3 regions of the Lysinibacillus sp. F12 genome follow, and region 3 is predicted to be linked to each of the others. Evidence: riboswitches for the same ligand, from Rfam matches in the RefSeq annotation. Region 3 holds a riboswitch; each other region holds the start of a gene.
What was found. Region 3 has a riboswitch for S-adenosylmethionine ahead of AC3CH7_RS14050 (YezD family protein). Riboswitches for the same ligand answer to the same signal wherever they lie in the genome.
Positions count from the first base shown of each region.

Region 1: it holds a riboswitch for S-adenosylmethionine, as region 3 does, so the genes downstream of both, AC3CH7_RS20170 (cyclase family protein) here and AC3CH7_RS14050 (YezD family protein) in region 3, are expected to answer to the same signal.
Region 2: it holds a riboswitch for S-adenosylmethionine, as region 3 does, so the genes downstream of both, AC3CH7_RS09145 (Na+/H+ antiporter NhaC family protein) here and AC3CH7_RS14050 (YezD family protein) in region 3, are expected to answer to the same signal.

Region 1 is NZ_JBYMLP010000005.1:178,623-188,850, forward strand. Features, by position in the region: gene AC3CH7_RS20155 (ABC transporter substrate-binding protein) at 1-767, shown strand, start outside; gene AC3CH7_RS20160 (AraC family transcriptional regulator) at 846-2,417, shown strand; gene AC3CH7_RS20165 (YuzC family spore coat inner layer protein) at 2,580-2,981, shown strand; SAM riboswitch class I at 3,082-3,188, shown strand; gene AC3CH7_RS20170 (cyclase family protein) at 3,277-4,014, shown strand; gene AC3CH7_RS20175 (DedA family protein) at 4,044-4,640, opposite strand; gene AC3CH7_RS20180 (Cof-type HAD-IIB family hydrolase) at 4,732-5,505, opposite strand; gene AC3CH7_RS20185 (DUF2225 domain-containing protein) at 5,830-6,513, shown strand; gene AC3CH7_RS20190 (hypothetical protein) at 6,536-6,889, shown strand; gene AC3CH7_RS20195 (erythromycin esterase family protein) at 7,051-8,460, shown strand; gene AC3CH7_RS20200 (DUF4272 domain-containing protein) at 8,505-9,680, opposite strand; gene AC3CH7_RS20205 (SMI1/KNR4 family protein) at 9,710-10,228, opposite strand, start outside.
Region 2 is NZ_JBYMLP010000002.1:409,551-419,778, forward strand. Features, by position in the region: gene AC3CH7_RS09130 (MerR family transcriptional regulator) at 1-487, shown strand, start outside; gene AC3CH7_RS09135 (DUF554 domain-containing protein) at 550-1,221, shown strand; gene AC3CH7_RS09140 (VanZ family protein) at 1,431-2,849, shown strand; gene AC3CH7_RS09145 (Na+/H+ antiporter NhaC family protein) at 3,065-4,345, opposite strand; SAM riboswitch class I at 4,450-4,553, opposite strand; gene AC3CH7_RS09150 (DUF3953 domain-containing protein) at 4,679-4,912, opposite strand; partial or broken gene AC3CH7_RS09155 (class I SAM-dependent methyltransferase) at 6,470-6,851, shown strand; gene AC3CH7_RS09160 (VOC family protein) at 7,016-7,393, opposite strand; gene AC3CH7_RS09165 (Ger(x)C family spore germination protein) at 7,558-8,751, shown strand; partial or broken gene AC3CH7_RS09170 (class I SAM-dependent methyltransferase) at 8,846-8,965, opposite strand; gene AC3CH7_RS09175 (effector binding domain-containing protein) at 9,229-10,095, shown strand; gene AC3CH7_RS09180 (GNAT family N-acetyltransferase) at 10,112-10,228, shown strand, end outside.
Region 3 is NZ_JBYMLP010000003.1:45,324-55,551, forward strand. Features, by position in the region: gene pepF (oligoendopeptidase F) at 1-254, opposite strand, end outside; gene AC3CH7_RS14015 (Dps family protein) at 489-929, shown strand; gene AC3CH7_RS14020 (general stress protein) at 1,124-1,573, shown strand; gene AC3CH7_RS14025 (DMT family transporter) at 2,136-3,035, opposite strand; gene AC3CH7_RS14030 (LysR family transcriptional regulator) at 3,170-4,048, shown strand; gene AC3CH7_RS14035 (phosphopantothenoylcysteine decarboxylase domain-containing protein) at 4,123-4,797, shown strand; gene AC3CH7_RS14040 (TetR/AcrR family transcriptional regulator) at 4,900-5,496, shown strand; gene AC3CH7_RS14045 (DUF418 domain-containing protein) at 5,486-6,580, shown strand; SAM riboswitch class I at 6,748-6,843, shown strand; gene AC3CH7_RS14050 (YezD family protein) at 6,913-7,068, shown strand; gene AC3CH7_RS14055 (flavin reductase family protein) at 7,152-7,637, opposite strand; gene AC3CH7_RS14060 (VOC family protein) at 7,796-8,581, shown strand; gene AC3CH7_RS14065 (cold-shock protein) at 8,686-8,886, opposite strand; gene AC3CH7_RS14070 (formate--tetrahydrofolate ligase) at 9,100-10,228, shown strand, end outside.

The DNA of each region.
Region 1 (10,228 bases), on a different contig from region 3:
CCATCTATATGGAAGATTATTTAACTGCCTTAGATGTCAAGCCTATTGTGCAATGGTATCACCCTTCCTGGGGTAAACAAGATTATTTAGGCTTAGACGTACCTGAGTTTGACGTTACAGGTAGTCTAGAAACATTACTTCAAGCTAAGCCTGATTTAATCATTGTAGATGGTGCAGCAGATAAGGCAAAGTATGAAGAATATTCAAAGATTGCACCTACTTATCGCTTAAAAGAAGACATACTACAAGATCCACGTGAAATTGTGAAAACGATAGCTGATGTTTTAAATATCCCTGAGAAAGCGAATGAAATCGTTGATAAATATGAGGAACGTGTTACGAATTTAAAAGCTAAGTTAGAAGAATCCGTTGGTGACGAAACTGTTGCCGTTGTCCGCCTAAATGTGGCAGATAAAACGTTGGCATTATTCGGTATAAAGAATCGCTACACGGGCTACATTTATACGGAAGCTGGTTTAAATCCACATCCATTAGCTCGGGATATGACAGAGTTCCACGAGGTCTTGTCTGAAGAAGCTATTCCAGAATTAGATGCTGATCATATTATACTCTTCCCTTCAAATGGCACTTGGGAAACTGAAGAAAATCAAGAGGCGATTAAATGGTTAGATAGTACGCTTTGGAAAACAGTTCCTGCTGTAAAAAATGGACAAGTTTATATTGCTGATCGAACTTATTGGCAGTCTGGTGCCATTACTGCAAACCTACTAAAATATGATGATCTTGAGAAATGGTTCGTGAAATAATTTACAATAGAAAGCTCTTTAGGGGGCTTTCTTTGTGTTGTTTTCCAAATTTAAACTTTACTTAGGAGTGCGTGGACAATGGGTAATTTAATACAAATCTATCATTTACAAACTATTTCATATACTATTCTTTCAGCAGGTATGCAGTCATATAGCAATACATACTATTCTCTTTTCATCCTTATTAGTGGTAACGGAACACTTAAGACAAACCATGAAACTATCCACCTTATGAAAGGAAAATGTGTGATTATTCCACCTAATAGCCCTGTCGAAATTCACATTGCCGATGAGACACTCTGCTTTTACCAATTGACATTTAATACGATCTATCTTAGTGAAGCTCATTCTCCTACTAGTCTCTTTACAAGTGTTAGAGAACTACGTCTTCTTCCCTTCTCTCAATGCAATAGACTATTAGAAGCTATTTATCGGTGTCGTCAAACAAAAGATGAGCACACTGTTTTTGAGCAGCATGTTCGTTTCCAAGAATTGATATTATTTATTTTTGAGCAAAACCGAACGAAGCCTCTACAACAAAGTGATCGTCAATCTGTAGAGCAATCTATCCAATATTTGCACAACCACTTTGGAAAGGATTGGACTGTCGAACAGCTAGCAGAACTGGCAGGTGTACCAAAATGGAGTTACTCACGCATTTTTAAAGATATTACGGGACAAATACCTCTGTATTATTTAAATAGTATACGTATTGAAAAAGCCAAACAGTTATTAATGACAACGAATGATCGTTTATTTGAAATAAGTCAGTCTATTGGCTTTAATAATGAATACTATTTCAATCGTCGTTTTAAAGAGCATGTAGGTATTTCCCCAGGGCAATTCCGACGAAGTCAGAGCAATAATGTACGCGTATTCGCACCATTCTTAGAGGACTTCTTTGTAGCTTTAGGTATTACGCCCATTGCGCAATTCAGTCATTCCAAGTGGGGAAAACAAGACTATTTAGGTCTACAGGATGTGCCTGATATCGATGTACAGTATGGAAAAATGGAACACCTCTTTCACTATAAACCAACATTAATTATGTTAGATGCTGGTATAGAGCGTTGGGAAACCTGTCTTCATTTAAATAAGTTGGCCCCAATCTGTCACCTAAACAACCCTGGAGAGGACTGGCAATCGACTCTATTTAAAATTGCAGATTTAACAGGGAAAACCGCTATGATGCAAGATATTATTACGGAATATGAGGACAAGGTACAGAGGGCTCGAAAAATTCTAGGTAGATCCGTTTACGGACAAAGTGTGGCATTTCTTCGCATTTCAGCCATTGGCATTACACTGTATGCTGGCCCTGATTGCGGTTATACAGGGCCAATTCTATACCGTGACTTAGGCTTAACGCCTGATCCATTGGTGTGGAAAATACCGCTTAATCAGCGTAAAGCTCATCTGACTTCAAATCAGCTGCAACAACTAGACGCTGATCATTTGTTTATCACCTTCGACAAGCAACACTCCATTTATGAGAATGAAGAGCGTACTATTTTAACATCCTCTATGTGGAAAAACCTAAGGGCTGTTAAAAGAAACTGTGTCTATGAGGTGGATTTTTTAACGTGGATGAATTATGGAATCCTGTCACATAGCAAAAAAATAGATGATGTATTAAACGTTCTTGGCTAAAGAACAAAAGGGAAGCGCTCCATCGCTTCCTTTTTTAGTTTGTGTGGCATACCATTCAGCATAGTATATTAACACTTCAGTACAGGAATGGCGTTATTCAAACACCTAAAAAGATCATGATACATAAGATAAGATATCAGCTTCTGGCTAGGAGGAATTGATTTGTATTATAATCCTTATCCTTATTTTATTCACCCCTACCATTACCCGATACCATCGACAGACCATCAACTTGCAGCTAGAACCTTTTCACAACATTTAGCAATGCCGACTAGTAATAGTCCCTTTCCCCCTGTTGATACACAAAAATTAATATCTTCAGCTACGCGGATAAAGACGATTATGCAGCAGGCACAATTACTTACAGATAAAATTGATAGTTCTCAACAATTTGCACATGACTTAAAGAATGCTGCACAGCTTTCAAATAAAACAGAGGTCGAAAAATTAATTACATCCACAGGCATTACTACAAAATTTGAAACCAACTATACACCAGATAATTTTAGAATACAGCTTATGGATAGTGCCTGCTGTCGAGTAACGTTAATTTTGAATTGGTAAGTAAATTAATTTTAACCCTGTAATCCTATCAAAGTTGTAAACTATAAAAATATATGTTAAAGTATTTATACTATTATTTCTGAAAATTCTTATATCCTATTTCTTATCTAGAGAGACGGAGGGATCGGCCCGATGAAGTCTCAGCAACCAGCTCAAGCAGTATGGTGCTAATTCCTATTGGCAAAATTTAAGCCTGAAAGATGAGAAGACGCACTACCTATGTTTGATTCCGGGAGTCCTCTTCGATTGAGGACTCTTTTTTATTGACTACTACTTTTAGAAAGCAGGGAATTTAATGTCTAACGAACTTTTACAAGCATTGCACTTACTAAAATCAAAACAGTGGGTCGATTTGACACATACCTTCGGCCCAGACTCACCTCATTTTTTCATGTTTGAAGATGCTAAATTTGAAACATTATTCTCGCATGATGATGGATTTTTTGCACAGCAGTTTTCTTTTCCTGGACAATATGGAACACATATTGACCCACCCATTCACTTTGTAAGAGATACTCGATTTCTAGATGAATTAGCACTAAAGGAGCTTGTTCTTCCGCTTATCGTCATTGATAAATCACAGGAGGCTGCTAGTAATCATGACTTTACACTCAGTGTACAAGATATTCTAGAATTCGAGACACACTATGGACAGATTGAAGAAGGTACATTTGTGGCACTGCGAACAGATTGGAGTAAGCGTTGGCCAGATAAAGAGGCATTTAGTAATAAAGATGTCAATGGAGATAATCATCTTCCAGGTTGGGGCTTGGAGGCCTTACAATTTCTATTCAAGGAACGTAAAGTAAGTGCAATAGGTCATGAAACTTTTGATACTGATTCTGCCACTGATTTTCGTCAAAGTGGCCAATTGGTTGGTGAATATTTTGTCCTCAATCAAGACACTTATCAAATTGAGCTCATGACTAATTTAGACAAGCTACCTCCTAAAGGTGCTATTATTTTTAATATAGTACCCAAGCCTGAAAAAGCATCTGGATTCCCTGTACGTTCATTTGCCATATTGCCATAACAAAAAGTCGGTAGGAATCCTACTGACTTTTACTTTTGTACGTTTCTTTTTTTAAATAAATAATAAATAATTAACATGACTAGGACAAACAGCAAGATGACGTACATACTGTAATGAGATAAATAGTAACCGACGAATCGCCATTTCTCTCCTAGCACTTTTCCTAAGGTTATAAATGTAAAAGTCCATATAAATGCCCCTGTATAAGCAAAGAAAGCGAATTTCCTATATGGATAATTATTGATAGCGGCGATATAGGCTGTTAGATGGCGTACACCAGGAATAAAATAGCCAGCAATTAATAAAAAAGGCCCCACTTTCATAAACATTTTTTTAGTAAATTCAATTTTTTGCTCAGTTATATGAATCTTTGGCCCATATTTCTGCAAGAGCGGTAAGCCAAATCGACGGCCGATATAGTAGCTTAAAGTAATCCCCCCCATTGCGCCAATCAGAGCACTTACTAAAGCTGGGATATGTCCAAGGCTTTCTCGATAAACACTATAGCCTACATAAGTTAAAAATACTTCATCGGGAAGTGGCAACCCAACAATGCCTCCAATTAGGATCACGATGATGCCAAAATACCCGTAATGTTCAATTAGAGATTGCACATGCTGCGCCATTTTTCATCCCACCTAATACATTGTTCTATATACTCATAACTGTATACCAAAAGAGTCTCTCAAGCCTCCACTTTACTTCCTTTCCATATCGTTAAATAATGTGCAGCTTTCGTAAAGCAAAATCTATGCCGCCTTCAATGGATTTCTTTGTAACAAAATCTGCAACATTTTTTAGAGCTTGGCTCCCATTCCCCATAGCTACCCCAAGGCCAACCAGCTCTAGCATATCTATATCATTCTCTCCATCTCCAAAAGCTATGGCATCCTTAGCATTAATCTCAAAATAATCCAGTACAGCCTTTACGGCTATCGACTTGGACACATCTTGCTGTAAAACATTCACAATATAAGGATGCCATCGTTGCCGTAATATATTCGAAAATTGACGAGCTAATCTTTTTTCAGCCTGTTCATCAGCATAAAGGCACATAAGAAAAACCTCTTCATCCATAATGCTTTCTTTTCTAACTGGAAAATCACATAAAGACAATGTCTCTTGCATCGCGCTTAAGGCTAATGGATTTTGTATATCATTCATCGTAAGTTGTTCTGTAAAAAATGTTAAGGAATGCTGATGTTGCTGTGCAAAAGCTTGAACATTTTGAACAATGCCCTTCTCAATCGGAATTTTATGTATCACAACATCCTTGTGTTTCACATATGCCCCATTCGCCGTAATAAAGGTTTCAATCCCTAAATTTTTCAGCTCTTCACACATGGACAACGGTCTTCCTGTCGCAGCCACAAGATAGATTCCCTTTTCCTGTAATAGTCGAATAGCCTGCCTCGTACTTTCCTCCACAGCACCATTCTCATAATTGATTAGTGTACCATCCACATCAAAAAATACTATTTTATACGTCATCTGCTCCACCCTCTCATAGTAAACTTTTGAACTATACAATTCGAACCGTCCATTAAATAAATTGTACATAATTCGACAAACTTTTCGGTAACTATATAACTTACTTTAACTACACCGATAAATACTATTACAAGCACATTTCTAATGATATTTAACTAAAAAAACGAGTATTATTTTTAATTTTATAATTCCAAAGGAGTATACCAAAGAACACAGAATTGTTAAAATGGAAGATAATGAATTAAATACATTGAACGATTATTGATTATGTATAAATAGAACAAAAGAAATAATATTATTGAGCATGCAAAGGAGTTGATTCTTATGGCATTTAACATCTACTACTATGAAAGTAGCGTAGATTGTAAATTTTGCAAAAAGCATTTTACAACGTATAAAGTACGCCCAAATCGATATAAAATTATCGAGGAACAAACAGATTTCATGCCCGTCTATGATGGTCTTAACCCTTTGCTGTATGAAGTTGCCGTGTGCCCACATTGTGGCTTTGCCTTCCATAAATCCATGACACGTACATACGGACCTTTCATGCAGCTTATAGATGAACTATACATTAAAGAGCTACAGAAACCTATGAGTATCTGTCAAGAGCGTACAATCGATGATGCCATTATAAGCTTTAAGCTTGCTTACTTAGTATCTCGCGCATCAATGGAAGAATCGCTTTTGATGGCTAATTTCGCCTTAAAAATTGCCTGGTTATATCGTATAAAAAACGATGAAGAATCAGAAAAACGCTACCTTTTTGCCGCTAGAGATTTTTACAGTAAATCATTTGCTTCTAATCAGGAAGGTGGAGAGCGAATTCAATTTTTACATGCCGAGCTAAGCCTCCGACTTGGTGATATGACAGAAGCTAAAAAAGGATTTTCAAGGTTAATTGCTGATAGGAACGTCTCGCCAAAATATCGAAAGCTAGCACGTAATCGTTGGGAAAATTATAAATATGATGAACAACCTATAACAGTTAATGAAAGCATTCATTGATGTATCGAGGAGATGACTAGTTATGTTGCTATTTCAAAAAAAGATAGATGTGAGAGAAGAGGATATCTTTTCAGAGCTACATCACTTTTTATTAAGAAAAAATAATCGTTATTTAACAAACGAAGAGGTCGTGACTTTGACAGGTGTATCATCTGAGCTACTGTACAAATGGGTCAAAGCCGGAAAATTAAAAAATTCCATTTTCCCAAATTTAGGAGCACCTTGTGAAAGATGTGGACAAATTACTCAAGCGAAAATTTGCGTGAGCTGCTCCTCCTCTATTATTGGCACCCTAAATCAAGAGGAAAAGGATCGGGCATGGTTTAACCAAATTCAACGTAACCATGTTAGAGCTAGTACGTATCATTATAAATAGCTATTGAGCATCCCCATTTGTATTTCTTGCCTTACAAATGGAGATGCTTTCTTTTTTATAATCAGTCCAAATTTAAACAAAATTTAAACAAACTTCTCCTATGCTTTAAACTTAGCCCCTTATACTTAGGAGATTAACATAAAGAAAAGGGCTGATTCTTAATGAAAAGTTATAGAAAATGGAAAGCTTTATTAAACACAGCACTGACAGGCTTAATCGTATTTAGTGGTATAGCAAGTGCTTCAGCGGCTACCCCTGCGTTAAAGGAGCAGGAAAAATACGGAGTGGTTCAACAGGCTAGAACTACTACTGAAACATTAGAGGATTGGAAAAAATGGATGAATGATCATGCTTACAGCTTGACTTCCATTGAGCCAGAGCCAGCTAGTTCGCAAAAAATCCCTTCTAATAAATTCGAGGATTTAGAGATGCTCAAGCCGATATTACACGATAAACGCATTGTTTTTTTAGGAGAAAGCTCTCATGGAGTGGCACAGTTTAATCTCGTTAAAACACGTTTAATACAATTTTTACATCAAGAAATGGGTTACAATGTTTTAGCCTTTGAAAGTGGTCTTGGCGATGTCATGAATGCCCAAGGAAAAATTGACAAACAAGCTGCTCAACAAACAATGAAGGATGCTATTTTTGGAGTATGGTGGACAAAAGAAACTTTACCTCTTTTTGAATATGCAAAAACAACTCAAGCTACAGAGAAGCCTCTTGTTCTAGCAGGCTTTGATATTCAACAGCAAGGGGCATTTACAAATGGGGATTGGTTGCAAACCCCACAATTGGCTAAGCAGTTTAGGGATGCGGAGAAGCAACTCGCGGAGTGGAGCTCTAGCAAAGATCTAAAAGGCTACCAGAAAGAAAAAACAGCTATTATCAACGTGTATAAACAAGTAAAATCTCAAGTTCAACAGAAAGAAAAAGAGCTTCAAAAGGTTTATCCGAATGAACTTCAAATAGTAAAATTGATGGAGCGCACTTTAGCAGACCGTATCCGTTTGGCAGACGAATATGTAGAGCTAACAATTCAGTCCAACATCGAGATGGAGCAAAATAATTATGATTCATTTTTAAAAACAATGGAGTGGCGTGATCAGGCAATGATGGAGAACTTACTTTGGCTAGCTGAGGAAGTTTATCCAACCGAAAAGTTTATCGTTTGGGCGCATAATGACCATATTCGTAAGGCACAATCAGATGTAATGGGCTCCCCATATCCAGTTAAATTAATGGGTGAACGTTTACCGGATATCTACAAAAAATACAGCTATGTATTAGGTCTATATATGACAAGCGGAGAGACTGCCAATAATATAGGCGAGACGATGGCCGTTTTACCACCTATAAAAGGATCCATAGAAGATATTGTATCGTCAGTCAACGAACCTTACACATTCATTGATTTACGTAATCGTCAAAATGAACGTGGTAACTCATGGATGTTTGAACCTCGCTTATCCTATAGCTGGGGAGTTATCCAAGAAAGTCTTGTTCCACGAGATCAATACGATGGTATTCTTTTAATTGATAAGGTGAATAAACCCACATATGTAAAATAACCTTTATAATATAGCAAACTAGTATCCTAGTTTGCTATTACTTTCTAAGTATCCATTGATATCGTTTCCCACTCTTCATTTTGATGACCGATCAACCAGAATAAGGCTCTACGTCTTTCCATAACAATACTTTCATTCATTCCAACAGGAGCCGGTCTTTCTTGTATACGACTATTTACGCACGCCCAGTGTAATCTGAATATCTTGTCGGCTTCATCCATTATTTCTTTCTGACTACGCATCATAATTTGAAGATAAAATTGCTCAAACGTTTCGCAGTTAGAAATAACTTGAATAGCGTACTCACAATCACATACTTCATCAGGGAAATCAAGCTCTTTAACAAATCCCAGTACCCAAATCAGTATCCAATAAGCTTCATATTGCCATGAAATATTAATGGCGTCTTGTGCATTTGGTTGTTGATCATATAAAAAGGCCCTTTCATTGTCCGTTAGATTTGCCTCCACTTCATATTTATGCAACATATTGATGAAGAAATCTCTTGATTCTTCAACATTTTCTCCTTGTGCCACATCACAAGCAAATTGAATAACAATTAGTAAAGCTACAGCTCTTCTAGCAATATCCTCTTTGGCTTTAAGCTGACAAGCTCCAATTGGCGGAAGTTGCGGGAGTGAATCTGTGTATGGAATACCGTTTTCTTTTAAATACGCTATCGTTTTATTCTTTCTTTGATGACCTTCTTCCGATGTCACCTCTTGTCCCCTCACCTTCAGTGTACAAGTATAAGGCCTAAAGTTAGATGGCCCTGATTGCCCATCAGGATAAACAATGACTGCACCTTCTTTGTCTAACAAGGTACCATTTGGTAAAAATCCAATTCCTCCAATGGTTAATAGCAGGCTCAAACATAACTGCATTTGTTCATCCTTTATTTCTTTTTCACATTCGATCGCAATTACTGTATTTAACACAGAAATTTGCGTTAAAACTAATTCTTTTAAATGGTTATCTTCAAATGGAATACTGTTGTAATAGCTCATCATTCCAGGGATATTATTGACAAAGTATTCTGAGTTTGTATCTTCAGACATCACCCTAACCATCAATTTATATTTGTTAAAAAATGCTTTGGATTTTATAAGATAGTTATCTTCATTTTTTTCAATAGCAAAACCTTTACTAAAAACATCGAAAATCTTACATTCGATTTCTTTTGTATTATTCATAGAAGCGAATATAGTGAAATTGTTCAATTATTTCTCCCCCTTACAATTATTAGATTTCACCAAAGTTCAATGCCCTCTAGAGCTTGGCTAAAAAATTGTTTATGTTTTCGTAGTACTTCATTGTCCTTCCAAAACATAAGCAATGACAGCCATTTCTCCATATCCACTGGAGTTGTCGGTTTAATTCCCTGCTGCAACATTTGGCATACGGCTCGTATTGCTATTTGACGCTCTACTTCCCTACCATTCAACCACTCAAATAAAGTTTCTGCACTCGGCTGTGATTCTACTAAAAGCGTATCCCACCCCTCTATCGGAAAAGAAACATAACGTTTCATCCATGCTATTGTTCTTGGGTTATGAAAATGACGTAGTCGATGTAAAGCTGTATAAGATTCAATTCTCCTTTTTTCAATATCTTGAAGAACAAGTGATAACCCCACTTCTTCTGGTAGACAGTAGGCGGTTAAATAATCTCTAATACTAGTAGGCAAATCATTTTGGTCTTCCCAAAGTGTCATCACCCATTGACTTGCCTCTGTTGCACAAACCTCTACTAGCACTTTGCACCATAC
Region 2 (10,228 bases), on a different contig from region 3:
TATTAAATTAGCACGAGAGATAAAGGCATTGGGAGTCCCTTTCATCATGGAAAAACAAGAGAGAAGAATCGTACGATTAATGGAAAAAATCAGTTCTGAACCACAATTGGAAGTTTCTCTGAGACAGTTAGAGAATTTGTCCAATATGAATTCTTCTATATTTATTGGAGGCGTTGGCCTAACCGTAAGTAGTTGCCATCTATTGGATAACCAGTTTCATGAATACAACTCTATATTTATTGTAGTCGAGGAAGAGGATCGGCAAAGTCCTTTATTGACCACGCTACCCGCAGGAAAATATGCCTGTATTTATTTTAATGGCAATCATAGTCATTCTCCTGTACATTATAAATCCTTACTGAATTTTATTAAAGATCACGGTTTCCAAGTAATCGGAGATTCTATTGAAAGAACAATAATTGACCATTACATTTCAGGAAGTAAAGAAGATTACTTGACAGAAATACAAATACCAATAAAATGTTGACCCTCCCCTTACAGGAGGGTTTATTTTTTTACGTAAGAACAATTTTTAAAGGAGAATGAAAAATGTTAGGAACGATATTTAATACAATGATGATTATAGTCGGAAGCATCGTTGGAAGTATTTTTAAAAACGGGATAAAGGATGAATACCATCAAATCCTCATGCAGGCCATGGGATTAGCAGCGATGGGAATAGGTATAAATGCACTAGTTCAACATTTACCTGCCAGTAAATATCCGGTACTCTTTATTGTCAGTCTAGCTATAGGCGGATTATTAGGTCAAAAACTTAATTTAGAATCAAAATTTAATACGTTAGTAAATAAATACTCTAAGGGGAATTTAGCTGACGGATTATCGACGGCGATTTTATTATTTTGTATTGGATCATTATCTATATTAGGTCCAATAGAGGCTGCATTAAAGAAAGATTATACCTATCTGCTTACGAACGGTATATTGGATGGAATTACTTCGATTGTTTTGGCCACTACATTCGGTATTGGGATAGCTATTTCAGGTATTGTATTATTTCTATGGCAAGGCTCCATTTACTTAATAGCTAGTTTAATGGAGAATTCCATCAATACTGACCTTCTAAATGAATTGACGATTATAGGAGGTATATTGATATTAGCGTCTGGTTTAAGTATTTTAGGTATAAAAAAATGTAATACCTTAAATCTTTTGCCATCATTAATAATCCCTATTATTGTGTTTTTGTTTATACATTAAAAAGCCATCAAAAAACCTTATGTCTAATTTGCTCAGGCACAAAACAATTGCGTGCTTGGGCTTTTCCGCTTTTCTTAAGAAATCTTCATAAATATTCTCTCTAATTATTAATAATTTCCATTTACACTATAAAAGTCGACATTACTAAGAATTCTCTCACCTGAGATGTAGCATTTGAAAAATATTATTTGATAAAGGAGTATCACACCTTGGGAATTGCAGAAATCATGAGCAATATTAAAATTTTGATGTTGCCAGTCATCCTAATTATTGGCTTTGAGTTTTTACTAATTGCACTTTATTACTTTTATTATCAAAGGCGACGAACAGATCGCCATAAACAAATCCCTGTAAAGAAGCTTCTTCTTGGCGCAATGTTTATCGGATATATTGTGTTTGTTTTAGAGCTAACAGTTATTGGTCGTGGCACTTCACATTACATGCAGATGAACCTACAACCATTCAGCGGTTATATAGACGCGTGGAAAAAATACTCTTTACGTGATCTCCAAAATTGTCTATTTAATATATTAATGTTTGTGCCATTAGGAATGTTCTTGCCTTTACTTATGGCTAAATGTAAAGAGTTTAAGTGGCTACTTCTAGTAGTTGTGGGGGCAACAGCCTCTATTGAAACATATCAAACACTTTCAGGAGCAGGGATTTTTGAGCTTGATGATTTAATCAATAACTCACTTGGGGGTATTATTGGCTATCAATTATACAAACTTGCAGTTTCTATTTCCAATCACAAAAAGGTCAAGGTGAAAAGTCTGATTGGAAACCTTGCTATCCCCCTATTGATGGGCTTAATTTTTATCGTTATGAGCATTGTCTACGCCCAACAAGAGTTTGGTCATTTAGCAATAAACGCTTATACAAAATCAAAAATGTCAGATGTTCATGTATCCACTTCATTGGAATTAAGCGCAGCATCAATTGTTGCTCCTGTCTTTAAGAAAAACGTTAAAAATGATGACGTAAAAGACCTGTTACAACAGAAATTAGGATTATTAGAGGTGAATACATCTAATAACCAGGACAATGACGAGACTTTATTGGAAGATAAAAATGAGGTCCCCTATACATTGATTACAAATGATTCCGAGGGCCAATGGTGGTTAACCGAAAATAATTATACCCCAGAGCAAACTTCAGCTGTAGGGCAAGAAGATAAGGCGAAATCATTGATGGATGAACTTTCTTTACTACCTCAAGATGCAGAATTTGCTGTACAGGAGAATGGTGAATTTGAATGGACATTACCAGACCGCACCGATGTACATAAAGATTACTGGACTGGGGATATTAGTCTTGGTCTTAAACCGGATGGTCACGTGTATTCATTAACCTACAGCCTTCATGAAAATCAATTTATACGAGAGGTAAACATACTATCTCCTACAGAGGTATATGAACGGATCAAGGAAGGCGATTTTCCTCAAATAAAGTATAATGCGCTCGTTCAGGAGGAAGACCTTATTATAAAAAACGGAGACCATATAGAGATTGATTCAATTGAGCTTTCGTATATGTATGATACAAAAGGTTTCTATCAGCCCATATACAATGTTGCAGGAAAGTTCAACGGCAACGATTGGTTTACTTTAATTCAGGCAAGAAAGTAATAGCTCATTCCGAATATTTGGGTCCAATTAACGGACAACCGGGCTTTCCATTGTAATGAGCTCCGTATTTGAATGAATTATCCCCTAAAAAATAGACAGCTTCCTAAGAGTGGAGCATGTTAGGTTTGGTAGTATATTACTCAAATATTAAAAATGACAAAAGTCATCGAGAGTGAACTTCTCGATGACTTTTGTCTACAGTCTGAAAGAAAAGTTTAGGCCTTCTTTTCTTTCGGGTACCCAATGAGAATAGCTATCATACCACAAATACCAATAAGAATAGGATAGAACGCGTATGGTAAGATACTCACTGGCGATATTTTGGCAACGCTTGCGGCTACTAGGAATTGAGCTCCGTATGGGAGAAGACCTTGAACCGTACAGGAGAAAATATCTAAAATACTTGCGGACTTTTTCGGCTCAATCTCATACTGATCAGCAATATTTTTGGCAAGCGGCCCAGCAATTAAAATAGCAATTGTATTATTGGCTGTAGATAAATTAGTTAGGCCCACAAGACCAGCTATACCTAATTCAGCGCCCTTCTGCGATTTAATCCTGCGTGTTACAAGGCGGAGCAAAAAGTCAATTCCTCCATTAAATTTAATAACCTCCACCATTCCAGCTATTAATATAGCTAGAAAGGCGATTTCAAACATACCTTCCATTCCTTCGCCAATTTTTTGTATAAGGCTCATTAGGTGATAGCTGCCATCTGCTAAGCCAACTGCACCGGCGAGGACAATCCCTAATGCAAGAACGAGGAAAACATTCATTCCCGATAACGCTAAAATAATCACTAAAACATAGGGAACAATTTTTACCCAATTATAGCTTAAATGCTCTACTTGAGCTGTTCCACCGGATGTCATAAACCCTAAAATAATGCTCGTAACCATAGCTGCCGGCAATACAATCCAAAAATTGACCTTAAATTTGTCCTTCATTTGCGCTCCTTGTGAACGAACGGCAGTAATAGTAGTATCTGAAATAAAAGATAAATTATCACCAAACATTGAACCGCCTATAACCGCTGCTATCACTAAAGCAATAGATAGCTCAGTCTGATCGCTTATCCCAACTCCTATGGGCGCCAGTGCAACAATTGTCCCCACTGACGTACCCATGGATAGAGAGATAAAACAGGCAATGATGAATAAACCTACAACAAGCAAGTTTTGCGGAATAATTGATAATGCAAAGTTAACAGTGGAATCTACGGCCCCCATCCCCTTGGCTACCTCTGAAAATGCCCCTGCTAATAGAAAAATAATAACCATCAGCATGACATTTAAATTTCCAGCACCTTGGCAAAAAATATCAACCTTCCGTGAAAACGATTCTTTTCGATTCATCGCTAGAGCCACAGCTCCCGAAATGCTAATAGCTACAATAACAGGGAAGGCATAAAAATCACCCGTCATAACCCCTGAACCAATAAATAAAATTATAAAAACAACAAATGGGATTAGCGCCCATGGATTCTCTCTCCTCATTGTTTACCTCCCAAAAATTAAAAATCAGCCCTATTTTTGTTTGTTCACCATAAAAAAGGCCTCATCTTGAAATAACAAGAAGAGGCCTTATAGTTAAAACGCTCCTCTTATCTATCAAGGACATTGCTTGCTGGATTTGGCACAGTAACTTAATAGTTCCGCTGCCGAGATTTCATCGGGCCAGTCCCTCCATCTCTCTTGATAAGAAGAAAAATATTATATTATATTTTTGACACAATATTAAAATACTAAAATAAAACATCCATAATTGCAACATGTTTTTAATTAGAAAAAATTTCTTGGCACTATCTTTAAGGTCCAGAATTCAACTTTTTAGATTAATATGAAGCTTTGTATAGACACATATACCGAAAATATAAATGCGCCAACTAGAAAACAACCATATAATTTTCTCTCTCTCCCAAACTCTTTAATTCCTAATGTTAACATAAATAAACCTAGGAAAAGGATCATTAAGAAATTTAGGCGGTATTCATATGTAATAAGTCCATAAACGGAAAGCGTGATGCCTATCGTTGATAAAATAATTTGTACTGTTTTTAACAAAACGATTCCTCCCTTTTTGCTTAAACAAATACTGTCAGTTATCTAACTTTTTTTGAATAAATAAATTCTATGATAGGTGATATGACCAATGTAAACCCAACGACTAAGAACAAAGGATAATTTTTCATGTCATTTAAATTGGAGACACCCTCTGAAGCAAAAAAAATTAGACAAGCTAAAATCATTAAAACATACTATCCAATTTTAGCATTGTGTGCTTCAATATGCTTATCCAGTTCATCTTTATCTTCTTTAATACCGCTATGGTTACCCGAAGAAGAATAAGGAAATAAAGCTAATTATAATAGAACCTCCATCAATTATTCCGAAACGAATCCATCTGTAGAGGGTAAAACTAACAATGTACAAACATATACAATGACTAAAAGACCGATTAATTTTTTCGATTGATGCATCCTTTGTCTAACCTCTATAGTGACAACTATTACCATTTAAAAATTGATTTATAATTTTAAAAAATCCAACAATACCCATTTAAATAATCATTTGTAAAATTCGGTTCGTTCAAAAAATCTATCCCTTTATGGCAAAACGGGCCATGGGAATTTCAGCTCTCGCCTCTTTTTCACAACTAATGACATTCGGTTAACAAAAAATAACTTGTTGGAAGTATGGCTACGTTTGTAAGATAAGGCTAGCTTGCCTCATAAATTAATGTTCTTGAAATCTCAGATAAAAACAAAAAACCAGATGCTCCTCATAGAAGAGCGCCTGGTTTTATTGTGAAAGTGAATCTTACTAATTTACTTAGTTTTGATTCGTATTAATACTACGCTAAGTTAAGGCGTTGAACAAGTTAAAATATTTTCCAATCTAATTTTTGGGGGAATTCTTGTTTTTTCGAGCATAGGATTTACTCATTGCTATGTAATTTTCTAAAGTTCATGATTTTCATAAAAGTAGAAAGCCAACAAAAAAGACTAGATGCCTACATAATTATGTAAGTTCTAGCCTTTTAAGTGAAAGTGAATCTTACTAATAATATTGCTTAGCTTTAGATTCAATTATGAATACGAAAAAACAGCTAAAAAGTTTCACTATTTGTCCTATTTTTTCGTATAAAATAGGATTGTCTGCACAAAAAGACCAGGAAATCACGGAATAAGTGAATCCTGGCCTTTTTGTGAAAAGTGAATGTTACTAGCTTGCTTTAGTTTTTGTATTCTACTAGTAAGGTAGACGGTTGACGTTGCGATAAGTTACATAAAATTTAAAAATATTTTAAGCTTTTACTTGAATAGCAAAATCCCGCTGCCCCACCTAGTAATAACGGAAAGTTATACCTCCCTTTTGACATTGTATAGCTGCCTTTTTCAGTGTCTTTGAATGGAGATGGTTGCTGTAAAAAGAGGTATGAAATTTCCCATTTGCAGTTGTAGCACATATATCATTCACCAGAAGTCTACGGTGCATTTCCACTTCCTCGGGATTGCTCCTTGCTGAGAATCTTTTCTTTTACATGAATCAACTTCATCCGACGACTTTGCAGAATGAAGTGGGTGCCAATTAAGACTCACAATTACGAGAAAAGTGACTCTTTTGAAACAAGGCTTTCAGTATAAAAAAACATTTTTTAGTCACTTAGGTGTCTCCTATTACTTAAAGAAAGAACAACTGGCTAGCTTAATAGACCATCTTTTTGCCCTAGTTCTAGTAGGCAGTTCACTTGTCTTGGACTATGGTGATGAATCGTTATTTAGGAAAAAGGTATCTCTAACAGAGTAGAGAATATGGTGAAGATGGCGGCAGCTGGTGGTGAACCAATGAACTCATGCTATGAGGAAATGAAGAAGACACTAGATCAATCAGGGCTACTCATCTATCTCTATCTGCAATTCAACAGCTTTATTTTCAACATCAAACTGATTATCTATCCGCTTTTGAAACAATCCATTATCTTCACATTGTTAAAAAGTAAAGTATAATCAAATCATTTTTAAAACAATTCTTAATTTTCTATCTATTTCCCAGGCAATTAACTATTTCGATATAATATTTATGTATATGATAGTAGTGTAAAGCTAATTAGCCTTACACCTCCTAGATTTGTTACTAGGGTCACTGTTATAAACAGTGACCCGCTTATGATTGGCAACCCCCTAAAGGATTTCCATCTAGATCATAGAAGGTGAAAAATTTTATTTGTCCTTCTCCTCCGATAGGATTTACTTCCACTTGTTGCTCTACTAGTGATTGGTAGGTATCTTCAATAGTTGAAGATAGGAAATTGAAGTATTTCCCTACCCCAAAATGATTATCTGGAAAATGTAATGGTTGATGATTCTCCGTTTTGACTAAACATACGACCGTAACAGATTGTTCCCCTATTTTCATGACCGCTGCGTCTTCTTCTATATTTAAAAGCTTAAACCCAAGCTTTTCCTCATACCATTTAACTGATAATTGAGGGTCCTTTATCGGGATAAAAATGGCCTCTACTCCATTTAATAATGATCGCATCCCTTTTTTCCTCCTATTTAAAATGATGTATATACTTTTTTCTATTAATAGACGCTTTTGTCCTCTAAAAAAATTTCCCCCGTACTCCTCTTCTTGTTTATTTTCCCTATTATTTGCTTATCCTAATTAGTATCGGAAATGTCTTAGCCCTTTTCCTAGAGGAGGTGCCAATCATTAAACACACGGTGTCATTCTTTCTCCTACTTCTAACCGTTTTGTTGTTAACTGGATGTTGGAATAAGCGAGAGTTAAATGAATTAGCTATTGTCACTGCTGTTGGGGTCGATAAAACAGACGAATATATAGAGCTATCCATTCAAATCGTTAACCCAAGTCAAATAGCGACGAAGAATTCAACAAGCTTTCAAGTCCCTGTTGTTACCTATCACGCAAAAGGGAAAACCTTATTCGAAGCTATTCGGAAATTAACAACGCAGACGCCAAGGAAACCCTATTATGCACATACTCAAGTTATTATTATTGGTGAAGAAATGGCTGAATATGGTATGAATAGTATTTTAGATTTATTTCAAAGGGACCCTGAGGGAAGAAGTGATTTTAATATTATTGTTGCCCATGAATCAACAGCGCAAGATATTTTAAGTATATTAACACCGTTAGAAGATATTCCTGCCAGTAAATTGTTAAAATCCTTAAAGGACTCTGAAGATGCATTGGGAACAACTGAATCAGTGATTTTAGACGATTTAATCAATTCTTTAGGGAGTATTGATCATAGTGCTGTTCTGCCCTCCATTCAAATACATGGAGATGCAGATGCAGGAAAGAGTAGCTCCAACATCGAAAAAATGGATAGTCCTGCTAATTTACAATACGGTGGACTTGCTGTTTTTAAAAACTATAAGCTTATAGGCTTCTTATCAGAGGAAGAAAGCAGAGGCTATAATTTCTTACACAACCATATAAAAGGTACCGTTCAAAAAGTCCCTTGTTCGGAAAAGGGGAAAATATCAGCGGAAGTTTTAAATTCTTCTACAAAAGTTACTGGCAGCTTTAAAAATGATAAACCCTCCATCCATGTACAGGTTGAACTTGAACAAAATATAGCGGAAATAAGTTGTCCATTGGATCTAACAAAGCCAGAAACTATTGATACTCTTAATAAAGAAACAAGCAAGTTAGTTCAAGCGAATTTAGAACAAACATTTCACACTATTCAAAAAACCTATCAGGTTGATATTTTAAAGTTTAGTGAGGTACTACATCGCGAAGACCATCAGGCATGGAAACGTATTAAAAAAGATTGGGCCACGCTTTACCCCAATCTCCCCGTGCATATTGAGGTAAAGGTGAAAACAAAAGGCATTGGTACAGCTAGAAAGCTAAAAGTAGGGTAGAGAATAAAAAATGACCAGCCTCTCCTTGAGAGTGCTGGTCATTACTAATTAGCGTATAGCTTCAAATGTATAGACACGCCCTGAGCCGCCCCCCCGCCTCAAGAACCTTACCTGTTAGTCCCTGTAAACGTTCCATATCCCCACCGATAGAGAATCCTACTGGCTTTGTTAAATCATAAAGTTCCGTACATAACGGTCCATAATTACTGTACATATTGTCTCCTCCGATTATTTGCGGAAGAATAACTTTTTTTAATTCTTCCACACCTTCATATTATTAAATGGAAAAGTAGAGCTGGCTATCATTATGGATCACTCGCTTTCATGATAATTTAAATAAATAATACCTATATTTGTCATTCATTTCGATATTTCTGTTGATTTCGTTTTAGGTCCACTATAATGTAAAAATTAGCACAAATTATCAAGAAATATTTCCCTTTAAATAGTACGATGAGAATGAGAAAGGATGATCGTATGGATTATTTTGAAAGAATTCAAAACGCTATAGAATATATAGAGGATAACCTACAAGAAAAAATGTCGATCACAAATATTTCTTCGCAATCGTATTTTTCAGCCTTCCATTTTCAGCGACTGTTTCAGGCGATAACTGGATTTTCTGTACAGCAATATATTCGCAATAGAAGGCTTTCAGAAGCGGCCGTTCTATTAATAACAACCTCCCAATCTATACTTGAAATAGCGATTAGCTTTGAATACGGTTCTCAAGAAGCATTTACACGAGCATTTGTTCAGTACTTTGGGATAACACCGACTAAGTACAGAAAGAATACCTATTCTATTCCATTGCAAAATAAAATAAACTTTTTAGATTATAAAATAGATGGTGAACTTCCAATGCAAAAACCTACAATCGTACATTTAGGAAAAAAGTTAATCACCGGCTATGTCTATCCAACATCCTTACAAGATGAGAGGTATTATGAAGAAATCCCAGGCTTTTATCATGATTTTGGTCGTCAACAATATTATGACTGTATTGCACAAAAAGTGGCCCCTAATGTGGCATATGGAATCTCTACAAGCTTTCACGAGGATGGTCAGTTTTCCTTTATTGTTGGTGAGGAAGTCCAAGCATTTGAGGAGCGTGTTCAGCAAGGATTTACCCATTTAGAATTACCCGCTGGTCAATATGCAGAATTTATCTTGAATAGTAGTGCAGAAGGTATTCAGAATACAAGACGTTACATTTACGGGGTATGGTTGCCGAATTCCAATTATGATAGAGATATGGGTCCTGATTTTGAAATAACAGATGTCATGCAATCTATCTATCCATATAATCTGAAAATGAAAATTTACATTCCAATTAAAGGCTAAGAAAGGAGCCAAAAAAATGATGATTGAAAAGGTTTTTACTCAATTCCCTTTGCTACATACGACTAGTCTAACATTAAAGAAAATAGAAGCGTCTCATGTGGAAGATTTGTTTGCCATCTATGATAATAATAAG
Region 3 (10,228 bases):
CGATCTGCTTGTAGGTTTAAGCTCGCATACGTACCAATTGGAACGATACTTTTTTGCAAGTTTTCGAAAGCTGTTAATACATCAATCACCTTTTGCGCATCTGTAATGGTACCTTTATACGTTTGTTCGAAGCTAATTGCTTCTTCAACAAGCTGTGCTAAAGTAGGTTCAAAATCTGCATCATTTTTTAATAAATCAGTTAAATCCCATGTTTCTTCTACTGCAACATCTTTTCTTAATGGTAAAACTTCCATTTATAAACACCCCTTTACATGTAAGTGATTTCATTATAACGAAACTATTTCGGAAAGTGAAATAATTTAATAGAATAGTAGAAATATTCTTAAAGAAAAGTATTTGGTTTTTTCATTCAATTGTATGGGGTATGTTTGAAATACTGTTAGTCGGGAACAATGTGTGTATAGCCAACATTATTTGCAACACATATTAAAGGCTAGAACAATTGATACATTGGAGGAGAACTTATTATGACACAAAACTTAAACAAACAATTAAATAAGCTAGTAGCAACATGGTCTGTGCTTTATACAAAGCTGCACAATTATCATTGGTATGTCACAGGGCATGCATTCTTTACACTACATGCAAAATTTGAAGAATTGTATAATGAAACAACGTTAAATTTAGATGAAATTGCAGAACGTATTCTTTCAAAGGATGGCAAGCCTGTGGCGACATTAAAAGAGCATCTAGAGCTTTCCTATGTAGAGGAAGCAACAGGAAATGAGACGACGGAGGAAATGGTAGCAACGACAATTTCGGATTTCCAAAAGCTCATGAAAGCTCTAAATTCTACTATGGCACTGGCAGCAGAGGAAGGGGACGATCGTACAGAGGATTTACTGAATGCGATGTACCAATCTCTTGAAAAGCATACATGGATGTTAAAAGCCTTCTTAGACAAATAAACGGATTAATAGCATTCCCATACTAGGTGGGGATGCTTTTTTTGTAGGGTTTCTTTCCCTATATGACAAAAAGAGAACTTGTATAAAAGCAGAGTAACAATTATTACAGTTTGGTAACGAAGCGACAAAAGGAGTTTGTTTCCTAATCATCAGGGTAATTATTTAGTAAGCCATACAAATAGGAGGAATTGAACATGAACATGAATATGATGAATGAACAAAATCCAAAAATTGAGGTGGCCCATACAAGGGATGAAATGCTTCATATTTTAGAAACTATGCGAACGGAAGGTTTCCATAAAGAGGATATCCATATTATTGCGAAAGATTCCCAGCAGTTGGAGGATGTGAAATGGGATGATGATGTCCACACACATGAGGCTGGTAACTGGGTGGACCAATTTAAATCTTGGTTTACAGGTGATTCAGCTGTAACAGAAGGCTTAAAACGCTTTAATCTTTCCGAAGGGCAAATAGCTTACTATGCTCATCTTGTAGAGCAGGGGAGTATCGTATTATTTGCAGAACGTGATGATGATTATGATACGCTACAATCACAACACCCGGAAACAGCTGCTGAGCAGGAAGAACGTTTAAGACAAGAGCGCATGAATGAGGCTGAGCAACTTAGAAGATTTTTATAAAGGGAAAACAGAGTGATCTACTCTGTAAGATTAAGTACATGTAATTGTACATTAATTCTTATTTAATAGTATTTTATTTATAATGTTACACATTAAATAAAAAAGCACATTACTAAAAACAAATTTTAGTGATGTGCTTTTTATTTTTATTAACTCTTATTTACAATTACTAAGAAAAATATTAAAGAAGAAAAAAGAACGTACGTTCTCGATGAAGGAGAATAATTTTATTGGTTTGAGTATTGTCCAAGCATGTTAGAAGTAAATATCAGTTACAAAAATTTACTTTTCAACACCCTATGTAGATGGAGTACTTTATGTAGAAGTTGATGGGAACGAAGGGGGGCGACTCCTGCGGGAAAAGCGGGAAAGTCGAGAATCCTGGACTGAGCGAAGCGAGGGAAGCAGCTCGACCCCGCCCGCGGAAAGCGTCCGCCCGTAGTGAAAATCAACGGCTTTACTTTATTTCATTGTAAAAGAAAAAAGACTGTAGGCAAACTCTCAAATTTTTTGAGTTTGTCTACAGTCTGAGAAGAGTGATCATTGTGGATCACTCTGCTTTTTAATGAATGACTTTTTCTGGAGCATCCTTTTTAATAAAGCGTAATACATGGAAATGCTCTAATTGGGCAAATAAATTACCAATTAAAATAAAGCTACCACCAATAACTAGTTTCATTGTCAATCCTTCACCGATGAACATCATCGCAAACATTGCTGCAAATATAGGTTCTAAGGAAAAAATAAGACCTGTATGTGTAGCAGAAGTATACTGTTGTGCAACAGTTTGGCCAACGAAACAAAACGCACTACAAATGATGCCAAGTCCTAAAATAGCCATCCAGGATGTCGTATTATTCGGTAAAGCTGGTGTTTCAAATAATAAGGTTAAGATCAGGGCATAAATACCCGCAAAGCCTAATTGGTAAATGCCGTACGAAATGGACTCCACATTCCGTGTAAATGAACTGTTTAAAAGTAAATAAATAGAATAACATAGCGCAGCGATTGCGACTAACAAATCTCCTTTATGGAAGGAGAAAGAGCCTTGCGCCGTTAACACTGTAATACCTATCATGGTACAAATAATCGCAAAGCTCACGGCTCTGGAAGGTAATTTTTTATCAATGAAGCTACTGAAAATCGGCACTAGTACAACAGTTAGGCTTAAAATAAAGCCTGCATTTGAAACGGAAGTGGATTGTAATCCAAATAAGCTTAATGCGAACACAATGAATAATAAAAATCCTTGGATAGCTGCATATTTTAAAGTCTTACCATCTACTTTTATCATCCGTTTATAAAAAATAAGCCCAGCTACTATAAATGCGATGATACAACGTAAAGCCACCACATTATAAACAGCCAATGTTTCAAGCCCCATGACCATAAAGGTATAAGATAGTCCCCAAAACATTGTGACAATAACCATCAATACATTTGCTTTTCCTTGGATACTCAATATGTTCACCTACCATCTGTGTACTAAAACAGTTTGTATACTAAAAATTACTATATATGTTGTATTGAGATTAGTAAAACGAATGTTTATAATGATTAGGATTAAAAAAATTCATGTATGTAGAGGGAATGCCGATGAGCTTAGTAAAATATGAGATTTTAACAAAGGTAGCAGAAGTCGCAAGCTTTACAAAAGCAGCAGATGCACTAGGATTAACTCAGTCTGCTGTCAGTCATGCCGTATCAAGTTTAGAAAAAGAATTTGGGTTTGCCTTAATACATCGAAGTAGAGCCGGTGTCACCCTAACGAGTGAGGGGCAAACAATGCTAAGGGCAATGCGTCAGGTTTTAGACGCACAGGAATTATTGCAACAAGAGGCAGCTCATATTCATGGAGTGACAAGAGGAAACGTCCGTATTGGCGTTATTTCAAGTATATCTTCTAATTGGATGCCAGAAATTATTAGGATTATGGACAATCAGTTTCCTGGAATACAGGTGGAATTACGCGAGGGAGATTATTACGAAATTGAACAATGGTTACTTAGTGGGGAAATTGAGGCAGGATTTTTAAATGGTCAAAAATCTGAGCAATATCAATATACAGAATTACAGCAGGATCCCTTATTATGTATCGTTTCAGATAAAAGCCCACTATTTAATAAGTCAGAGATAGATATTGTTGATTTGGAAGATATGCCTTTTATTATGACTTCCTATAAAGGGACCAATGATGTCAAAGTGTTGTTGGAACAATATCATGTGAAGCCAAATATTCGCTTTGAACTTTCAGAGGAGGTAGGTATTGTTTCTATGATTTCTCATCAACTAGGAATCAGTATTTTACCACAATTGGTCATTCAAAATTTGCCGCCTACATTAAAAGCAATTCCACTAAAGCAAGGTGCCTACCGTACAATCGGAATTGCCATGAAGCATAATGCATCACCTGTAACAAAGAAATTTGCGGAGATTTTAAGTGCATGGCTGATGGAACAAAAAAGTGCAGTCTGATGGAATCTATTGAAGCCTATCCGTGCATTACGGTAAAATAGTAGGTGTATATATTTTAGAAAATAGGTGAGTGGATGGGGACATTACAAGGTAAAACCGTACTCATTACAAGTGGGGGAACACTTGAAAAATGGGATCGTGTACGAGGGCACACGAATTTATCAAAAGGGACAATGGGCTGTTATTTAGCGGAGGCGGCACTCGCTGCTGGTGCTAATGTAGTATATATGCATGGCTATTTTGCACAGCTTCCAGTGAATCACGATCAAATGAAATTGATTAAATTTGAGGGCATTGACGATTTAGGAGAAAAAGTTCGTCATGCTGTCCAACAAGAACATGTTGATATTGTGATTATGGCTGCTGCTGGCTCCGATTGGGTCATTGATAAAGTGTATGATCAATCGGGCAACTTGATGGAGGAAGCAGGGAAAATGCCTTCCGATGAGCCACCTATTATTCATTTTAAAAAGGCGCCGAAAGTCTTAGGACAAATCAAGGGCTGGCAACCAAATGTGACGTTAGTAGGGTTTAAGCTAGAAGCAACCAATGACGAGGAGTTTTTGTTAGCACGTGCACGACTGCGAATGGAAACAGCCCATGCTCAATTAATGGTAGCCAATAGCTCTCAGTCTTTATATGGCGGGGACGAGCCCCATTGGATTGTACCTGCTGATGGACAGCCAACTAAAGTAATGGGCAAGCAAAAAACAGCCGAAGCTTTAATGCTGTATTTGCAAAATCAATAAATATGAACTGTGTAGAGAAATATTTCTACACAGTTTTTTCTTGTTTAAAAGCGGAGTATCATTTATTATTTACTTAACGGTCGGTAAAAAAGGAGGATTATAATGGGGAATAAAGAACAAACTTTTCAAAAAATCATAGATGTGGCTTATGTGATGTTTGCAACTAAAGGGTTTGAAAAAACAAGTTTAGCAATGATTGCTGCAGAGGTCGGTATATCAAAACCAGCCATTTACTATTATTTTCAATCAAAGGATCAATTAATTTCTTACTTATTTGATGCACTGTATAAAGAAATTCAACAGGATATCGCTGTGAATTATAAGGAGCTTTCTCATACGAATTTCAAGGAGAAATTACTCGAGCTAGGCTATAAGTCTATTGAAGCGCAGGGGAAGGATCCTTATTTTAATAAAATATTTAATCAATATGTACTATTAGCAGCTCGCGATGAAAACTATAAGAAACAATTAGTGGAGCTAGAAACTAGCTTTTTAACAAGCTTTGTTGAAGTCCTACGATATGGCGTGAAGCTAGGGGTGCTAGAGGATACTCCCCATATAGAAGCAAAGGCACAGATGCTAGCCCTGGTTTATGATAATATCGGTAATTTCATGTTAACAGGCAACCAATTGAACTATAGAGCTATTTGGAAGGAGGCAGTACATAGCGTTATCCAAGGGGACAAAAATGATCAATAACAATCGGCGCATTGAAGGTCTTGATTTTGCAAGAGCTCTCGCCATGCTAGGGATGTTCATTGTAAATTTTGGAGTCATAACAGGTTCTACAACGAATGGTTCAGCATGGATGATTACCTTACAAAATCTTTTCGAGGGGCGTGCTTCCGCTGTATTTGTCATGTTAGCAGGAATAGGGATAGCTTTAATGACTCGTCAGGCTAGAGAGACTAAGGACCCACTGCTTCTTCGTCAGAATCGACTTACTTTATGGAAAAGGTCGTTTTTGTTATTTACGATTGGGCTAATATTATATGTGATCGGCTGGACAGGAGATATATTACATTATTATGGCGTGTATATGTTTGTGGCCGCATGTCTGATTGCGCAATCCAAGAAAATGATGATCTTCATCATAGGTGCTATCCTCATCCTTTCACAATGGCTTCAAATTCAATTTAATTACCTTGCTGGTTGGCATCCAACATATGTCTTACTAGAGTATCTTGATTTTTGGACACCAGCAGGATTTATAAGAAATTTGATGTTTAATGGCTATCACCCACTATTCCCCTGGATTTGCTTCTTTCTGATGGGGATGTTAATCGGCACATTAGATTTAACAAATCGTACTATAAGAAAAATCTTACTAGTGACAGGTTTATTGCTAGTCATAATGACTGAGACTTTTTCAACATTATTTATTAAGATAACAACAACCATCCATTTATTAGATGTAGAGAGTGCATTGTATTTATTTGATACGGGACCGATTCCACCAAATATGATGTATGTCCTATCTAATTCGGCTTCGGCTATAGTCCTCATTGTAGGCTCCATCTATCTTGTAGAGACATGTAAAAATAAAGTCATTGAAGCTTTCATCTTAACCGGGCAAATGTCTTTAACCCATTATGTTGGCCATGTTTTTATAGGGATTGGGATACTAATTGTTTGCCAAAAGCTGGAGAATCAAACGCTTGCTTTTTCCATGCTGTATGCCTGCTGTTACTTTTTAGGATGTGTGTTTACTTCTGTTTGGTGGAGAGCTAAACATCATCGCGGTCCACTTGAATCCTTGATGAGGAAATGGAGTTCGAAATAAATTAGTAGATAGCCATCTATTTCTTACTGATTAGGCATAAAATACTTTAGGTATAGGCAGTTTTCTAATCTAAAATACACATTACAAAGTATTCAGCTAGGTTTTCTAATATTTTATATTGACAATCGTATAACAGAATTATAGAATTATTTTCAAGAAACGCAGTACTCTTATCGAGAGAGGTGGAGGGACCTGGCCCAATGAAGCCTCGGCAACCGAAAAAATAGGTGCCAAATCCAACAGATGTATCTGAGAGATAGGAGGGGCTATCAATTAGCTTGATGCATTGGCCTCTTTTGTACAACAAGAATCAGAAAGAAGGGGTGTATCGTATGGCTCAGTCGACAAAGGTAGAAGATAAGAAATTAGAGGCTATTGCAAAGGCCATTCAAAATCTTGAATTTGGTGAAGTGCATATTACGATTCAGGATGGTGTAATTGTTCAAATTAATAGGCTTGAAAAGCAGAGATTTCCACAAAAGAAATAAAGATCATTTCAGATGAACGATGTGAAAAGGCCACCAATAAGCATGGTTTCCGTTGCTTACAAGTGGCCCTTTTTTTATGAGAATTAGCTATAAAAGCTTTTTGGAATCTGACCGATATGACGGCGATGGTAGAGAAGCGGTTCCTTTTGAGAATTTGTAATATCTAGTACTTGCCCAATAAAAATAGTATGATCGCCAGCATCTATCTGTTGAAATGATTTACATTGTAAAATAGCTGCTGTATCATGTAAAATCGGTAGCCCAAATGATGAAGTAGACCATTTTGCCTGAGCAAAGCGATCTGGGACTTTACTTGCAAATAATGTACATAAATGCTCTTGATCACTCGCTAAAATATTAACAGCGAATTTTCCAGCACCCATAAAATAAGGATGGAGCTGAGATTTTTTATCCAGTGACCATAAAATAAGTAGTGGGTCAATGGAAACAGATGCAAAAGAATTGACGGTTAAGCCAATTGGATTCGTTTCATGACATGCTGTAACAACCGTTACACCTGTAGGATAGTTACCTAATGCCAATTTAAAAGCAGCTACATGATCTGTCATTCAAATCACCTCTTTATAGTGAGTAATAAATTAGTTAACGGAGTTAGTAGGGAAATTGCACTTTTTTTCATACCAGCTAGTAACTCCTTTTCTTAAGTAAATATTAAATCAATTACACATCTAGGTAAAGCTAATGGGGGAAAGAAAGGGGAATTGCCATGACTTTATATTTTGATCATCTGGTACATCAAGTAGAATCTCCGGAAAATATAAAGGTTTTCTTCAATAAACGAAATGTCCATACAGTGAACGGTGGTCAACACACGATGTGGGGGACTTACAATACGCTAAGCTACTTTGGCTTAAGCTATATTGAACAAATCGCTATTTATGATCGTGATTTATTTGAGCAAGCGGCCCAGTACCCATATTCCCTACATTATACGTTTAAACGTAATCATGAGCGCCAAGGATTTTCACGAATTGCCTTGCGCACCCAAAATATTGAAGAAGAGGGTCAACGATTGCGTGCATTGGGCTTTGATGTATATGGTCCCGATGCTTGTAGTCGAACAAGACCAGATGGCACGATAATCGAATGGAAGCTATTGCATTTTGGCAGGGCTGACCTTGCATTGGATTTCCCATTCTTAATTGAATGGGCAGATGAAGATGAGAAACGTCTTGCTCAATTAAAAGCTAGTGGCGCGATTGATGAAACGCAAGCTATTACCATGGAATCGATTCAGTTTTATGTCAGGGATGTGGAGAAGACGGTGCAGCTTTGGCAGAAGGTATTACAGCTACCCAAGTTTGTGCAGCATGAGCAGTTTGTGTCTCTACAGCTACCGAATATGCGCTTGGATTTTTATGAGGAAGCGGCAGCATCTAGCATGACGCTCGGGCATTTAAAAGAAGGGCCTATCGGTGTAACATTGAACGATCCACACAGAACCAAGGAAACATTAGTTTGTCCAGGTGCTTTTTATTGGATTAATAGATAAATTAAAAATCCACTTCAATCGTTGAAGTGGATTTTTATGTGTAAACATGTCAAAAAGCGGATTGAACTATTTTTAAATATTTCATCCACCTTCAGTTTCCTAGCTTATAATTTTACAACATTTGATGCTTGCGGGCCGCGATTGCCTTCCACAACATCAAATGAAACCTTTTGACCTTCTTCAAGTGTACGGAAGCCTTCCTCCTGGATGCCCGTAAAATGTACAAATACATCTTCTCCATCATCACATTCAATAAAGCCATAGCCCTTTTCATTATTGAACCACTTTACGATCCCCTGTTGCATAAGCATTCGCCTCCAATGCGCTTGAAAGTAAAATAAAGTTAAAGAAATCGTGCTATCAATGAGAAAATGTGAAAAAATAGCATTTTCTCTTAGAACATACATGAATTGAACAAAAATGTCAATTGATTGTCGGAATGCGAGCATATCTGGCTTTCTTTTTTTTCACAATTAAGACTATAATGGAAATGAACAACATAGAAAGTAGGATGCCAAATGACAACGAAAAATCAACCATTAACAGATTTAGAAATCGCGAGTCAAGCAGTAATCAAACCTATTACGGAAATTGCCCATGCTGCAGGTATTCCAGAGGATGCACTTGAGCAGTATGGCCGCTACAAAGCAAAGATTGACCCATTAAAAATTACAGCTCAAGGTGAGGACGCAAAGGTTGTGTTAGTGTCAGCTATTAGTCCAACCCCAGCAGGTGAAGGAAAGTCAACTGTGACTGTAGGACTAGCTGATGCCCTTCATCAATTAAATAAGAAAGTGATGGTAGCGTTACGTGAACCTTCGCTTGGTCCAGTAATGGGCGTAAAAGGTGGCGCAACTGGTGGGGGCTACGCACAGGTTGTACCAATGGAGGATATTAACTTACACTTCACTGGTGATCTTCATGCGATAACAACAGCCAACAATGCTTTATCTGCATTTATTGATAATCATATCCACCAAGGGAATGTCTTAAACATTGATCCACGACGTATTATTTGGAAACGTGTGATGGATTTGAATGATCGCTCATTACGTAAAGTGATTGTGGGATTAGGTGGACCTGTTCAGGGCATGCCGCGTGAAGATGGCTTTGATATTACGGTTGCCTCGGAAATTATGGCAGTGTTCTGTTTAGCAACAAGTATTGAGGATTTGCGCGAACGCATCGCTAGCATCGTGATTGGCTATACCTTTGAGCGTGAGCCTGTCTTTGTGCGTGATTTACAGGTAGAGGGTGCCTTAACATTATTATTAAAGGATGCCTTTAAGCCAAACTTAGTACAAACATTGGAAGGGACACCAGCAATTATACACGGTGGTCCATTTGCAAATATTGCCCACGGCTGTAACTCCATTATGGCGACACAAACTGCTCGTAAACTAGCGGATATTGTGGTGACGGAAGCGGGCTTCGGCTCTGATTTAGGTGCTGAAAAGTTCATGAATATTAAAGCACGTAAAGCAGGCTTTAAGCCAAGTGCCGTTGTGATTGTAGCAACGATTCGTGCATTAAAAATGCACGGTGGTGTTCCAAAAACATCACTTGTCGGTGAAAATGTGGAAGCACTGCTCCAAGGGATTGAAAATTTAGCTAAACACGTCGACACGGTACGTACATTTGGTGTTG